DNA from 3 places in the Anaerobacillus sp. 63XJN7_4_ISO-PGPR-S23-413 genome. Region 2 is predicted to be linked to each of the others. Evidence: riboswitches for the same ligand, from Rfam matches in the RefSeq annotation. Region 2 holds a riboswitch; each other region holds the start of a gene.
What was found. Region 2 has a riboswitch for thiamine pyrophosphate ahead of AC0VYO_RS12040 (acetylornithine deacetylase). Riboswitches for the same ligand answer to the same signal wherever they lie in the genome.
Positions count from the first base shown of each region.

Region 1: linked by a shared signal. The riboswitch ahead of tenA (thiaminase II) and the one ahead of AC0VYO_RS12040 (acetylornithine deacetylase) in region 2 are both predicted to bind thiamine pyrophosphate.
Region 3: linked by a shared signal. The riboswitch ahead of thiE (thiamine phosphate synthase) and the one ahead of AC0VYO_RS12040 (acetylornithine deacetylase) in region 2 are both predicted to bind thiamine pyrophosphate.

Region 1 covers NZ_CM149688.1:1,537,634-1,541,922, reverse strand. Annotated here, with positions in the region: gene AC0VYO_RS08350 (ABC transporter ATP-binding protein) at 1-939, opposite strand, end outside; gene AC0VYO_RS08345 (ECF transporter S component) at 951-1,529, opposite strand; gene tenA (thiaminase II) at 1,526-2,218, opposite strand; TPP riboswitch at 2,387-2,489, opposite strand; gene AC0VYO_RS08335 (histidine kinase N-terminal domain-containing protein) at 2,529-3,692, opposite strand; gene AC0VYO_RS08330 (SDR family oxidoreductase) at 3,835-4,289, shown strand, end outside.
Region 2 covers NZ_CM149688.1:2,268,754-2,273,042, reverse strand. Annotated here, with positions in the region: gene AC0VYO_RS12045 (ATP-dependent DNA helicase) at 1-795, shown strand, start outside; gene AC0VYO_RS12040 (acetylornithine deacetylase) at 1,026-2,300, opposite strand; TPP riboswitch at 2,450-2,554, opposite strand; gene AC0VYO_RS12035 (sodium:calcium antiporter) at 2,703-3,692, shown strand; gene AC0VYO_RS12030 (MFS transporter) at 3,857-4,289, shown strand, end outside.
Region 3 covers NZ_CM149688.1:2,713,503-2,717,791, forward strand. Annotated here, with positions in the region: gene thiO (glycine oxidase ThiO) at 1-486, opposite strand, end outside; gene AC0VYO_RS14375 (thiazole synthase) at 503-1,267, opposite strand; gene thiS (sulfur carrier protein ThiS) at 1,272-1,469, opposite strand; gene thiE (thiamine phosphate synthase) at 1,466-2,101, opposite strand; TPP riboswitch at 2,314-2,430, opposite strand; gene AC0VYO_RS14390 (M14 family zinc carboxypeptidase) at 2,486-3,673, opposite strand; gene AC0VYO_RS14395 (LTA synthase family protein) at 3,840-4,289, opposite strand, start outside.

The sequences.
Region 1 (4,289 bases), 730 kb from region 2:
TCTCTTTTTACCAGTCGTTTTCATCACGTTCATTAAACTTAAAAGAAAGGAGCTTTTACCTGCTCCATTCTTTCCGGTAACCACAATCCATTCTCCTTCATGAGCTGACCCATTATGCACTTCAATTTTTGGGATTTTGCCTCGATACCCTTTTAACTGTTTAATCTCAAGAATTTCTTCCCCTTTAACATACGGTGCAGGAAGTTTTTTTTTATTTGTATGTTCTTCCCATACGCCCGGATACCAGATCCCATATTCCTTCATCTTATGTTTATAAAAGGAGAAGACACTTTGTGGGTCAGCATCTGCAATAATCCTTCCCTCTGAATCAAAAAGGACGATGCGATCAACAAAATCAATTACTTCATCAATCTTATGCTCAACGATAATCATTGTTTGTGTAGCATTAAGTTGTTTAATTGTTTTCCATACGTCAGAGGTACCTGCAGGATCAAGTAACGCGGTCGGTTCATCCAAAAAGATTACATCTGGCTCAAGTGCAAGCATGGAGGCAATGGCTAGTCGCTGTTTCATCCCTTGTGAAAGTGAACTAATCTCAATATGCGGATCCTTAAAGGAAAGACCTACCTTTTCAAGATAATGACGAATTAACCCTTCCATTTCAGGTTGCGGGACAGCACGATTTTCCAATACGAATGCCATCTCTTCATCCACATATGGCATGCAAAACTGAGAATCAGGATCTTGAAATACAACGCCTGAAGATGCTGGTATACTTTTGGCATCTGCCTTCATAGGCACTGGAACGGCATTTGGAATTAAACCAGATAATATCTGAAGAAGAGTTGATTTACCACAACCGCTCGGACCAAGAAATAAGACCTTTTCCCCTTCTGCAATCTCAAGAGATAACCGATTAAATAGCAGTGTGTCCGCTCCCGCATATTTTACACGAAGGTTTGATACACCTACTTTCATATAACCACTCCTTACTGATCTAACGCCTTATAATCCTCATCACTTGCTGGTCTAACTAAGCTAGTAACACCCGTTTTCTCTAGAGCTTCTACAAGGAAATAAGCAAGTAGTCCAGCTAACAGGAAACCACCTATTAACCTAGCACCAATGAGAAGAAGTAAATTCCATAGAGCAAGGTCCATCACATACCCATAGGCAGCATCCATGACAATGGAGCCTACTGCAGCAGCAATCCCTCCAAGCGCCGCAACAAATGCGGTGTATCGTTTATAGCCAAATAAAGCAAACATTAATTCCGTTCCTAATCCTTGAACAATTCCATATAGAAGAACGGACAATCCATATTCAGAACCAACAAGAAATTCACCAGAAGCTGCAGCCGTTTCTGCAAGTAGTGCCACACCGGGCTTACGAAGAAGAAGCACTGCTACTGTACCCGCAATAAACCACATCCCGTAAATCACATCACCAATATGGAGACCAAATGGTTTAAAGATGTTATAGACCGGTCCCCACAGTTTATAAATAATCCCAAAAACAAGGGCAATCACGATCGTAATCAAAATGTCCGATAGTTTTAGTCGTTTCATACGCGCTCACCTTTTTGGAGGGAGACAGGCCACTCTTCTACTTGATAAGCCATTTCCCAGAAACCATATTCCAACTGACAGCTAAGAATGAAATAGTCCTTGATTCGCTTCAATTCTCTTTCAGGTGCCGTCTCAGCCCACTGATCGAGGATTTTTCTTAGTTGATCCGTCACAGGTTCCATTGACTTCTCTCCGTAAAACGTAATCCAATCATAAAAAGGATGATCTTCTTTAGGATTAACCTCTTCCATTAAACGCTGACCAATCTCCAGGTATGTCCATGGGCATGGCAGAAGGGCTGCAACGATTTCTCCGAGCGTACCTGAATGAGCAGCGTCAAGCATATGCCTCGTATAATGATGTGCCGTCGGGGCGAGGGGATAGCCTTGCAGCTCTTCATAAGTGACGCCTGCAGCTCGACACAAATTATTATGAGGATGAACCTCACTATGGAGTACAAATGATATTTGTTCAGTGAAAAGTGCCATCTCTTCTCGGTTTTCACATTTTGATAGCGCAATGCCATAGATTCGAACAAATGTATTCAAATATTCAAAGTCCTGCTTTACATAGTGAACAAGCTGTTCCTTCTCTAACTTTCCCTCCGCAATTCCTCTCACAAATGGATGATTAAAGATCGCTCCAAAAATTGGTGCTGCTTCCTCTCTTAACTGTTCAGTAAATGACATAAAAAAACTCCTCTCCGCTTTTCATCCAACTGATGAAGAGGAAAGGAGCTTGAATGCCGTTGTTCCGTCATTTTTGGAGATTTAGAAATACTTGTAAGCATTCCTTACTTCTACACGTTTAGGAAATCAAAACGTATAAAAGCCGCTCCAAAAATGGAGCGGCTGCGGTGGCATCCGTCTCCACTTTCCTCCGCTGGCGCTAACCAGATCAGGTTCAAAGGGTCCAGGACATCCTGTCTCAGTCATATAAATGACTCCCCTAGTGGATATATAAAAAGCTTTTTTGAATGTTAGTTTGATAACTATTAAGCTACTCTTCTTTCACACCTTTGTCAACCATTACTGGAAGTTCAATTACAAAAGTTGTTTGTTCTGGATTTGATCGCACTGAAATAACACCTTCGTGCTTTTCAATAATTTGCTTGCAAACAGACAATCCAAGACCTGTTCCGAGTTTTTTTGTACTAATGAACGGTTGAAAGATACTTTCAACAAGATGCGATGAAATTTGCCGGCCATTATTGGAAATTTCAATCGTAATCCGTCCATGGTTTTCTTTTGCTCTCAGCTCAATTTTTCGATGATCGATTTTATTTTCATTTAACTCTTCAATCGAGTTAATCATAATATTAAGAATGACTTGTTTAATTTGTTCTTCTACACCGAACAGTGGAATGTCTGGAGTAATGGCTGTTTCCACTTCTATATTTGATTCTAGTAGTCTTGGATAAAGAATTTCAATGGTATATCTTAATAATCCACTTAAATTTAATGATAGAGGACGATCGTCGCTCCCACGCATTTTTGATAAGAAAAGAAATTGACTTACCTTCTCTTCTAGACTTTTCATTTCGCTATTGAGGATTTCGAAATAGTGTTTCTCGATCGAATTATTAGCATCACTATCATCTTCTAATAATTTCAAAAATCCTTTAATGGAGGTAAGAGGATTGCGAAATTCATGAGCAAAGCTCGCACCTAGCTGACCAAGAATGGTTAAACGATCACTATGCATTTCCTGTATAAACTTATTTTTATCATGAATGATATTATCTTTCACCTTCGTGTATTCCGTTACTGAATGATACGAATAGGCATTAAAATAATTATTAATGATTTGAAGACCTTTCGAAAGTTCGTCTCTATCAAATGATGATTCGTTTAAGACAGAGATCACAACCGATCTCCCAAAATTAATATTCGCAATAAACTCTCCGATATTAACATTTGCTTCAATTCGCTCATTGGCAATTTTCTTAGTTAATGTCATAATCCAACTTTCATCCTGAAGGCGAATATAACGAGAGATAAGTTCAACCGTTCGTTTCCCATTCTTAATGATTTCTTCATAATAAGGATCCTCTTGAGAAATTTTTGCGCCAAGCAGCCACTTTTCTACAATTTTGGGCTGACTTTGTTCCAAAAACGACGCAAACCGTTCTTCAAATTCAGATTCTCTTAAATCAAAATTCATACCTCTCGCCTCACAAACTACATTATAGGTTTGTTTCATTTTATCATGTAATGCAAATGTCATCATTATATTCTCAGACTTAGGTTTAGAAATTCTCCCGATTGGCAATTCCTTACATATATAATTTGAAAGGAGTTATCCCATGCGACCAGATTTTAGACAGACGGATGGACAACCAGCACAACATCAAAATCATCAGCCAGGATCTCAGCAAGAAATGGATCCAAAGCCCATAATGGATGACCGGGATTATAAAGGATCAGGAAAATTAACGAATAAAGTCGCTCTCATCACTGGAGGAGATAGTGGGATAGGCGAAGCCGTTGCGATTGCTTATGCAAAAGAAGGAGCAAAAATCGCCATTGTTTATCTTGACGAACATGAAGATGCGCAACATACGCAACAAAAAATCGAAGAGATCGGAAGCGAATGTTTATTGTTGCCGGGAGACATTGGGAGTGAAAGCTTTGCTTACGATGTGATTAAACAGGTGATTGATCATTTCGGACAGCTCGATATTTTAATTAATAATGCAGCAGAACAGCACCCCCAACAGGGAATAGAAGAAATTAGTGCAGAACAGCTCGAAAAAACATT
Region 2 (4,289 bases):
GGAAAGTCCGAGGTGAAAATCAAGCTCTTTTGTTTCGATCCTTCACATCTCCTTCAAAAGATGCGGAAAGGGTTTCGATCGAATGTTTTTTTCTCAGCTACTTTTACACCTTTCTCATATTATCAAAACATGCTAGGTTGGAAAGAAGAAGATTACGCTGTGAAAATACCTTCTCCTTTTCCACGTGAACATGCGAATATTTATATTGCTCCACTTTCGACGAAGTACCGCGATCGTGAGCGCACGCTACCAAGACTGGTTACACTTCTTCAAAAAGTGCTTCATGAAAAACCCGGTAATTACTTGTTCTTTTTCCCATCATATGGCTATATGGAACAAGTTTTTGAGGCGTTCACTTCTCCAGACGAAGTGGAAACGATCATTCAACAAAGCGGGATGACGGAAGAAGAAAGAGAGTCGTTTTTAAAAAAATTCACATCTAATCGAAAGGGTAGCTTAGTTGGGTTTGCTGTTGTAGGTGGCATCTTCTCAGAAGGGATAGACTTAAAAGGGAATCGTCTTACAGGAGTAGTGGTCGTTGGAGTAGGGCTCCCTAATTTTGATACCGAGCGGCAGCTAATGAAATCTTACTTTGATCAAGCTGGAAGAAATGGTTTTGAGTATACTTACGTTTATCCAGGCATGAACCGTGTTCAACAAGCAGGCGGTCGACTCATTCGAACAGAAACCGATCGAGGTCTTTTATTACTAATTGATAGTCGTTATTTAGAAAAACGCTACCAGCAATTAATACCGTATGAGTGGCAACACTTTGAACTAATTCAGGTACCATAGGTCTTTACTAGGGTTTTGGATTGCTATCTTACCACTATTCATTTACTAAAATTCCCCCTCTTAAAAAGTGGGGGAATTTTTCTTTACTCATCTCCACATTGCTTCGGAATAACTCATTTTCCAAAACATATAGTCATACCTTGTTGTGATTAGTAAAATTACTTCTAGATCGGTGAGTTCTTCTTCAGATAGGTTGAAGTTTTTCATGTAAATGCTCACTAAAGCTCATGTTAATGCGCTCCCTTTTTTGTATTTACCCAATCAAGAATAAAGTGCATCATCGATTGTGTATAATTGATTAGCTGATGGATAGATACATATTCGTTTGTTGAGTGAGCTTGTGCTAGCTTTCCGGGACCATAGATGACGGTTGGTATTCCAGCATCACCGAGCCAACCGCCGTCTGTCACAGTTTGAGAAGTACCTATTTCAGGTCGACGAAAATGAATATGCTCATGCAAATCTGATAACAACTTGACAGCGGGATGATGTTGGTCAACTTCTAAAGAAGGGAAGATCTCTCCCTTGTCGATCATCATAGAAGTGCCACCCCACTGAAACGTCGGTGGGTGGTCTCTAAGCCAGATATCTGCATTCGCAGTTAATCTGATATGATCCTCAATTTCATCCATAACGTCTTGATAAGTTTCATTTGGATAGTAATGAACGGTAATCCATAACTTGCATTCGTCTGCAATGAATGCAGCATGCCGACCACCTTCGATAACGGCCGGATTAATTGTTGTCATTCCTGGTTTCACACCAGGGTAGCTTTTTACGATGGACCAATGCCGCTCTAGATCCTGTAATGCTTGGATAATTTTCATCATTTTTTCGATGGCACTAGCCCCGTGAAGCCCACCACCTGCATGAATCATATTTTGGCGCAGTGCATCATGGTGTGTCTTTGAATCTTTTACTGTGATCCAACCAGTGACCACGCCCCCTTGTCCCTCTATTCTCAAATCACTCGTATCCGCTACTACGGCGAAATCAGCGGTATAACCCCGCTCGCAACACTGTGATGTACCCGCTTCTCCAATTTCTTCTCCAGTAACCGATTGAAAAAGAACTTTCCCCTTAAGAGGAAGATTGTTTTCTTTTAATAGTTTAAGTGCGAATAAGTTAGCTGCAATACCTGCTTTCATATCTGCGGCACCTCTGCCGTATACCTTATTATCTGATATTGTGGGTTCAAAAGGAGGAAAACTCCAATTTTCATCTTCACCCACTTCTGCCACATCAACGTGTCCATTTAAAATCAAACTTTGGTATTCTGTTACTTCTTCATTAAGAATCCCTACAATGATTGGATCACCAGGATGCATATCCCACTTGTCAATCTTGAACCCGATGTCAGTGAGGTAGGACGCAATGAAGTCTTGAATTTCCTGGGTATTTCTGGCTGGTGGGGCTGGGGTTGCGTATTGGATTAACTGATTTGTAAGATTGATTAATTCTTGTTTTCTCTCGTCTACTAGATTAAAGATTTCTTTCTTTACCATCACACCACATCCTTTTTAGCTTATATTGTTGGTATTTCTCACCTTTAAACAAAAGGAAAACCAACAAAACCCATGCATATAGACCTGAATTTAAAAAAGCATCGCTCCTATAAAAGAAGCGATGCATACTAGACAGAGTAGACCTGTCACAATTACATACACTTCTTTCCTACGCCAGTATGATCCGGATCAGGTAGTGAGGGTCGAGACAAATGTCCCTCTCAGCTGATTTCGCAGCACCCCTAGAAGTATTCGATTGAATTAATTTAACAATAGCTTACTTGTGAATCATTTACAATTATGGAACATTACATTTTCGAGTCATTCTTTTCATTATGGTTTAGTATTAACCTAGGAAGGAAATAGTCATCAAGGAAATCGAACGTATTAAGGAGATCATCTATGAATTTAATATTTACAATTCTACTATTTATTCTAGCTGCGATTGCCACCTATTTCGTTGCTACTCGACTTGCTATGTATGGTGATGCCATTAGTGAGAAAACAAAAACGTCTTCAGCGTTTATGGGAATTATCATTGGTGCTGCTATATCATTGCCCGAACTAACATCAAGCGTGACCGCAATTGCTATTGATAGTCCAGATCTTGCAATCGGGAATTTGCTTGGGAGTAATTTATTTAATCTATTAGCCCTTGCCGTTCTTGATATGGTCTACCGTCGCGAACAGATTATGGGACAAACAGATGTAGGAAGTAAGCTATACATCTATCTTGTTATCGTGATGACGTTAATCGTTGTAGGAGGTTTATCCTTAACACTACCAGCGAGCATTTATCATATCGGATATAGTTCGATCATTCTTGTTCTTGTGTATTTTGCTGGTGTGAAATGGATTAACAAATTAACAGAAGAGAAAGTGAAACGAAGAAGTCGAAAGAATGAAAAATACGGTGAGTTTTCATACCAAAAAGTTCTAACGATGTTCATCTTATCCGCTGTCGGTATTATGATTGTCGGAACGGTGTTAACATTAACTGCCGATCGAATTGCGGAAAGCACAGGATTAGGAGCTTCATTTGTTGGATCTTTCCTTGTAGGAGCGAGTACTTCTTTGCCTGATGCTGTAAGTGTTGCAACAGCGTTGAAACTTAAGAATTACAGTATGGGAATAACCTCGCTTCTAGGAAGTAACGCCTTTAATATCATGCTACTTTCGTTTACAGATGCTATTTATCTTAAAACAAACTTATTTAGGCATGCTAGCATGTCTAATATTGTGACAACTGTATCATCAATTGTGGTGGTGCTCGTCATTTTATATAGTATTACAAGAAAACAAAAACGTAGCACGCTTTTTTATATGGTGCCATCCACTTTAATTGTCTTGATCTATTTTGTCGCTACGTATTTCGTCTATCAGATGAAGTAAGTTGCAGAGAGTTAATACTCTCTGCAACTTTTTTTCTTATCTAGAATACTCGATGTGACGGAGATGGTAACGCTACCGAAAAATAGTCCGAAAATAATCGCAAGTTTTAAGTTAAATACACCGTGGAATCCCCTGTGATAGATTAATTTATGGAGGTAAGATCAATGTCAAAAGGGAAAAGTATTCATGCGTTAATTATTTTATTATTTACCCAGTTCGTTTCTGGAGGGGTGACGAATACAAAGGGGATTGTACTTGATAAAGTTGAAACGGATATTGGACTTGATATGAGCCAATTCGGATTAGTTGTCTTGATATTCCAACTAGGCTTTACGCTCGCGAGTTTGATTTTCGGTTATTTAACAGATAAAAAAGGGTTAAGAATAATGGTGATCTTTGCAACGATTGTCATGGGACTTGGTTTTGCAGGTACCGGATTTGCACCGAACATTACATTCTTCTTAGGTTTCTATATGTTAATTGGGTTCGGGCTTGGAGCACTTGGTGTTGCTTCCAATGCGATTGTACCGGCTGCATATCCAGAGAAACAAAATCAAATGTTCAATTTAGCGATGGGGATCTATGGACTTGGGATGA
Region 3 (4,289 bases), 440 kb from region 2:
ATCTAAAAGCGCTGAGACGTAGCCAGGAGCATAAATATGTGACTCTTCTGGACACCATAATGCTGCAACAACATCTTGAGAAAGGCCTGGCTCTTTCTCTCTTACTTCGTCAGCATTTAATATTGTAGATTCGACGTTAAACTTACGTTGCCAGGCCTGCTTTGTCTCAAGAGACAGCCGATCAGCCTCATGAAAGATACAATAAAGACTGCCGCTCTCGCTATATTCAAAATCAACATCTGAATTCTGTTTGATTTCTTCCTGCCATTTCGGGAAAAGCTTTAAACTATGTTGGCAAAGCCTGAAAAAATCATCTGGATCTTCTTCAATTTCCGAATAAGGCGCAAGCATGCCTGCAGCTGCACCTGAAGCTTGCCCCCCACACTTATGAGCTTCTACTACAGTCGTTTCATGTCCCCTCGTACGGCATTCATAGGCAATGGAGAGACCAATCACTCCGCCTCCTACAATCGTAATGTTAGCCATGATCGCCCTCCTTCTATTAATTTCGTACTGGACTACTTGCAGTGGCGTACTTCTTTTTAGGAATTCTTCCTGCAACGTAAGACAATCTTCCTGCTCTAATAGCCAACTTAACTGACTCAGCCATCATAACAGGGTTTCTCGCTTTCGCTATGGCTGTATTAAGGAGGACTCCATCTGCCCCAAGCTCCATCGCTTGTGTTACATCAGATGCATGTCCAAGACCCGCATCGACTATGACGGGTACCTTCAGTTGTTCTGTAATTAGTTCAATATTGTATGGATTTAAGATGCCGAGACCAGTTCCAATAGGAGATCCACCTGGCATGACAGCCGCTGCACCTGCTTCTTGTAGTCGATAGCAAAGTGCTGGATCATCAGAAGTATACGGTAAAACAACAAAACCTTCTTTAGCAAGAACCTCTGTAGCTTTCAAAGTTTCCACCGGATCAGGGATTAGCATTTTTTCATCACGACTAACTTCGATTTTTATCCAATCACTTAAGCCAGATGCTTTTGCTAAACGAGCGATGCGAATGGCTTCTTCAGCAGTCGTAGCTCCGGAAGTATTGGGCAAATAGTGAAATGATTGATTCTCGATGTGCTGTAAAATCGCATCTTCATTTGGTGCAGTAAGATTCACTCTTCGAATAGCAAATGTGAGAACTTCTGCTTCAGAAGCTTCAATTGCTTTATTTTGAACATATGGATTTGGATATCTTCCCGTGCCAAGAAACAATCGTGAAGAAAGTTCTTTACCGGCTATTGTTAATTTATCATTCATTCGGTCAACCCCCTCCTACAAAGTGGACAAGTTCGATTTTCATTCCTTCTTTTACTTCTGTATCGATCCATTCCGAGCGATCAATAATTGTTCCATTAACTTCAGTGACAACCAACCCTTCTTGCAAGCCAAAATGAGTAACAACTTCTTTCAATGTTGCCACTTCTAAATCATGCTGCTCTCCATTAACTAGTAATGTCACTTGGGAATCACCTCTTTTTGAATGGATTGAATAAATGCTTCGCACGTGCCTTTAATATCGGCACTACCAACTACTTCACTAATGACACATACTCTAGAAGCACCTGAATGGAGGACGTCCGAAACATTATGCAATTTGATGCCGCCGATGGCTACAAACGGAATAGATATTTCTGCTGCAACTTCTTTGAGATAGTCAGTTGTTACTGGATCAACAACATCGCTTTTGCTATTTGTAGGAAAGACTGGCCCAGCCCCGATGTAATCAGCACCACGCTGCTCTGCTTCACGCGCTTCTTCGATTCGATGTGTGGAGATACCGATGATCTTATTAGGTCCAACAATCTTCCTTGCTACCTCTAAAGGTAAATCATCCTGACCGAGATGAATGCCATCAGCATCAACGGCTAGCGCAATATCAATGTGATCATTCACAATAAAGGGAACTTCATATTTTTGTGTTAGCTCCTTTAATCTCAAAGCTTTTGCTAGTACAACCTTTTTAGAATTCGTCTTATCACGCAATTGAATAATATCAGCACCACCTTGTATCGCTTGCTCCATTACCTCAACTAGGTCTCGATCAGGGTGGAATTCTTCCCCTGTAATGACGTATAATTTAAAATCCTTCATTATTTACCTCCTCTAATACTTTTAACCTTAAGCCTATGTTAATGAGCTTTGTTGATTTTCGGCTCAATTACGCTCTGTGATAACCAATCGCTTCGAGCTAAAAATCGAGAATCAAGAGTATAAGCTACCACCGTAAACGCTTAAAAACGATTAACATAAAACACACTAAAAAACCCCATTCCGCGTAAGGAATGGGGGTAGTAATACGTAATCAATACTGCTACCGACTTCCCTACGCTGGTATCAACCAGATCAGGTTCAAGGGTAAAAGAAATGACGGTTTCTTTTTCTCAGCCTTCCCTTACATGAAGGCACCCCTAGTCTTTGGAATTATGAAATTAAGTTTATTATGACAAAGAAGTGATTAAAAAACAAGCCACTAACCTACATATACAGAGAAGAAAGGAAAATCCCTAACGTATCTTGGTAAATAGTGTTGAAATCAGAAGTAGGCAAAGGACTTTCCCCTTTTCCAATTTCTACGGTAAAACCCGGTCTTCTAAAGTCTTGAATAAACCAATCCTTGTATCCAGCGAAACTATCAACATAGCGAACTGCTCGATAACCGCTCAGTCGCGAAAATTCTCTCACTAAGATTTCTGACTCAGGAGGTTCAAGTCCTTCGAAACCCCAAAAGATCACTTCACCTTGAGAATGAAATGCTAGCGCACGATCAAATTCCTTTCTTCTCGTCAGGTCTGCGATCGCTATTGCTTCTGGCTCTGTAAGCGGTGCTTTTCCCGGGTAATTTCTTGGAGAAGGTTTTGTTGGTTTTCGTTCAGCTTCTATTTCCCATTTAGCAGGATACTGATTGTTTAAATCAACTCCCCTAATGTTCGCCTTCCATCTGTTAAATTGTTCACTTCCATTATTAATTTGATCCGCTAATGAGCGATAAGGTTCTTCTTCAGGTAATCCATTAATGACAAGATCAACGCCATCTGGGTTTACCATGGGTACAAGAGAGAGAGAAGTCGATTCATATAGAGATGGGAGGTAAACACCGCTCAATCTCTGACTATTCGTCAATTCACAAGAATAATCATCTACAAATTTCATAATGAGAGTTGAGGTTAACCATTCATTAGCATGAAATGCTCCATTCATATGAACTTTTTTCTTTCCTGTTCCCACTACTAGTTCTGGGATTGGCTTTTCCATGACAGATTCGCCAATGATTGATCGTTTAATAAATGGATAAACAGCAAGTATTTTTCGAATATCATTAACAAGGGTTTGATAATCGTAATTTTGATTTGGGTTAATGAGTGACCACGTTACACGAATCGGTATATTCACTTTTTCTCCTGGTTGTAACGAAAAAGGATTCGAATCGTTTAGCAAAAGAACACCATCTAGGGGTGTTCCGTACCATCCTGCTATTTTCCATAATGTATCTCCTGGCTTAATGGTATAACTTTTCGTGACAAACCCAGGGATCTGAATTTGTTCTCCGACTATAAGTTGATCAGGATTCTCAAGATTATTACTATCTAATATTAATCGAAGTGGAATTTGAAACACTCGGCTATATTTCCAAAGGCTATCCCCACTCTTCACCCTAATTTTCATGTCATACCCTCCCACATTTCATATCCTTCTTACAATGATATGAAATAATGAGTGATGCATATGCTACATAATTAGGACATATTAGCCTTATTGCTCGCCTCAGAAAAAATTCATTACAATACAATAACCCCACCTAACATCCAAGGTGGGGTTTGCATCTTTCATGCTATTTTTCTATTTCTGTATCCTCTTGTTGCTCATCATGCTTGCCTAAGAAACGTAGAAGGTCTCCATAAACGATTTTATCTGAGTAGGCAAGATCAGTTTTTGCCTTCTCCATGTATGGTTCACAGGCTGATTTATCCGTTTCTTCTCCTGTTTCTTTGTCATAACAGACATTTTTAGTGTATAGATTATTTTCAGTAATGAAGCTTCCATCGCGAAGGATAGTGAAATTATCCTGTTCTTTTGCAAAAAGATCGTTACCAAATTTAATCATATCCTTCGTATCAATACCAAGCAGGTGCATGATCGTCGGCTTCAAATCAATTTGACCACCGACCTGGTCCATCACTTCCCCTTCTTGGCCAGGAATATGAACAACGAGTGGAACTTTTTGAAGTTCCGTGGATTCAAATGGTGTAATTTCTTTGCCTAAGAATTCTCCCATAGCTTT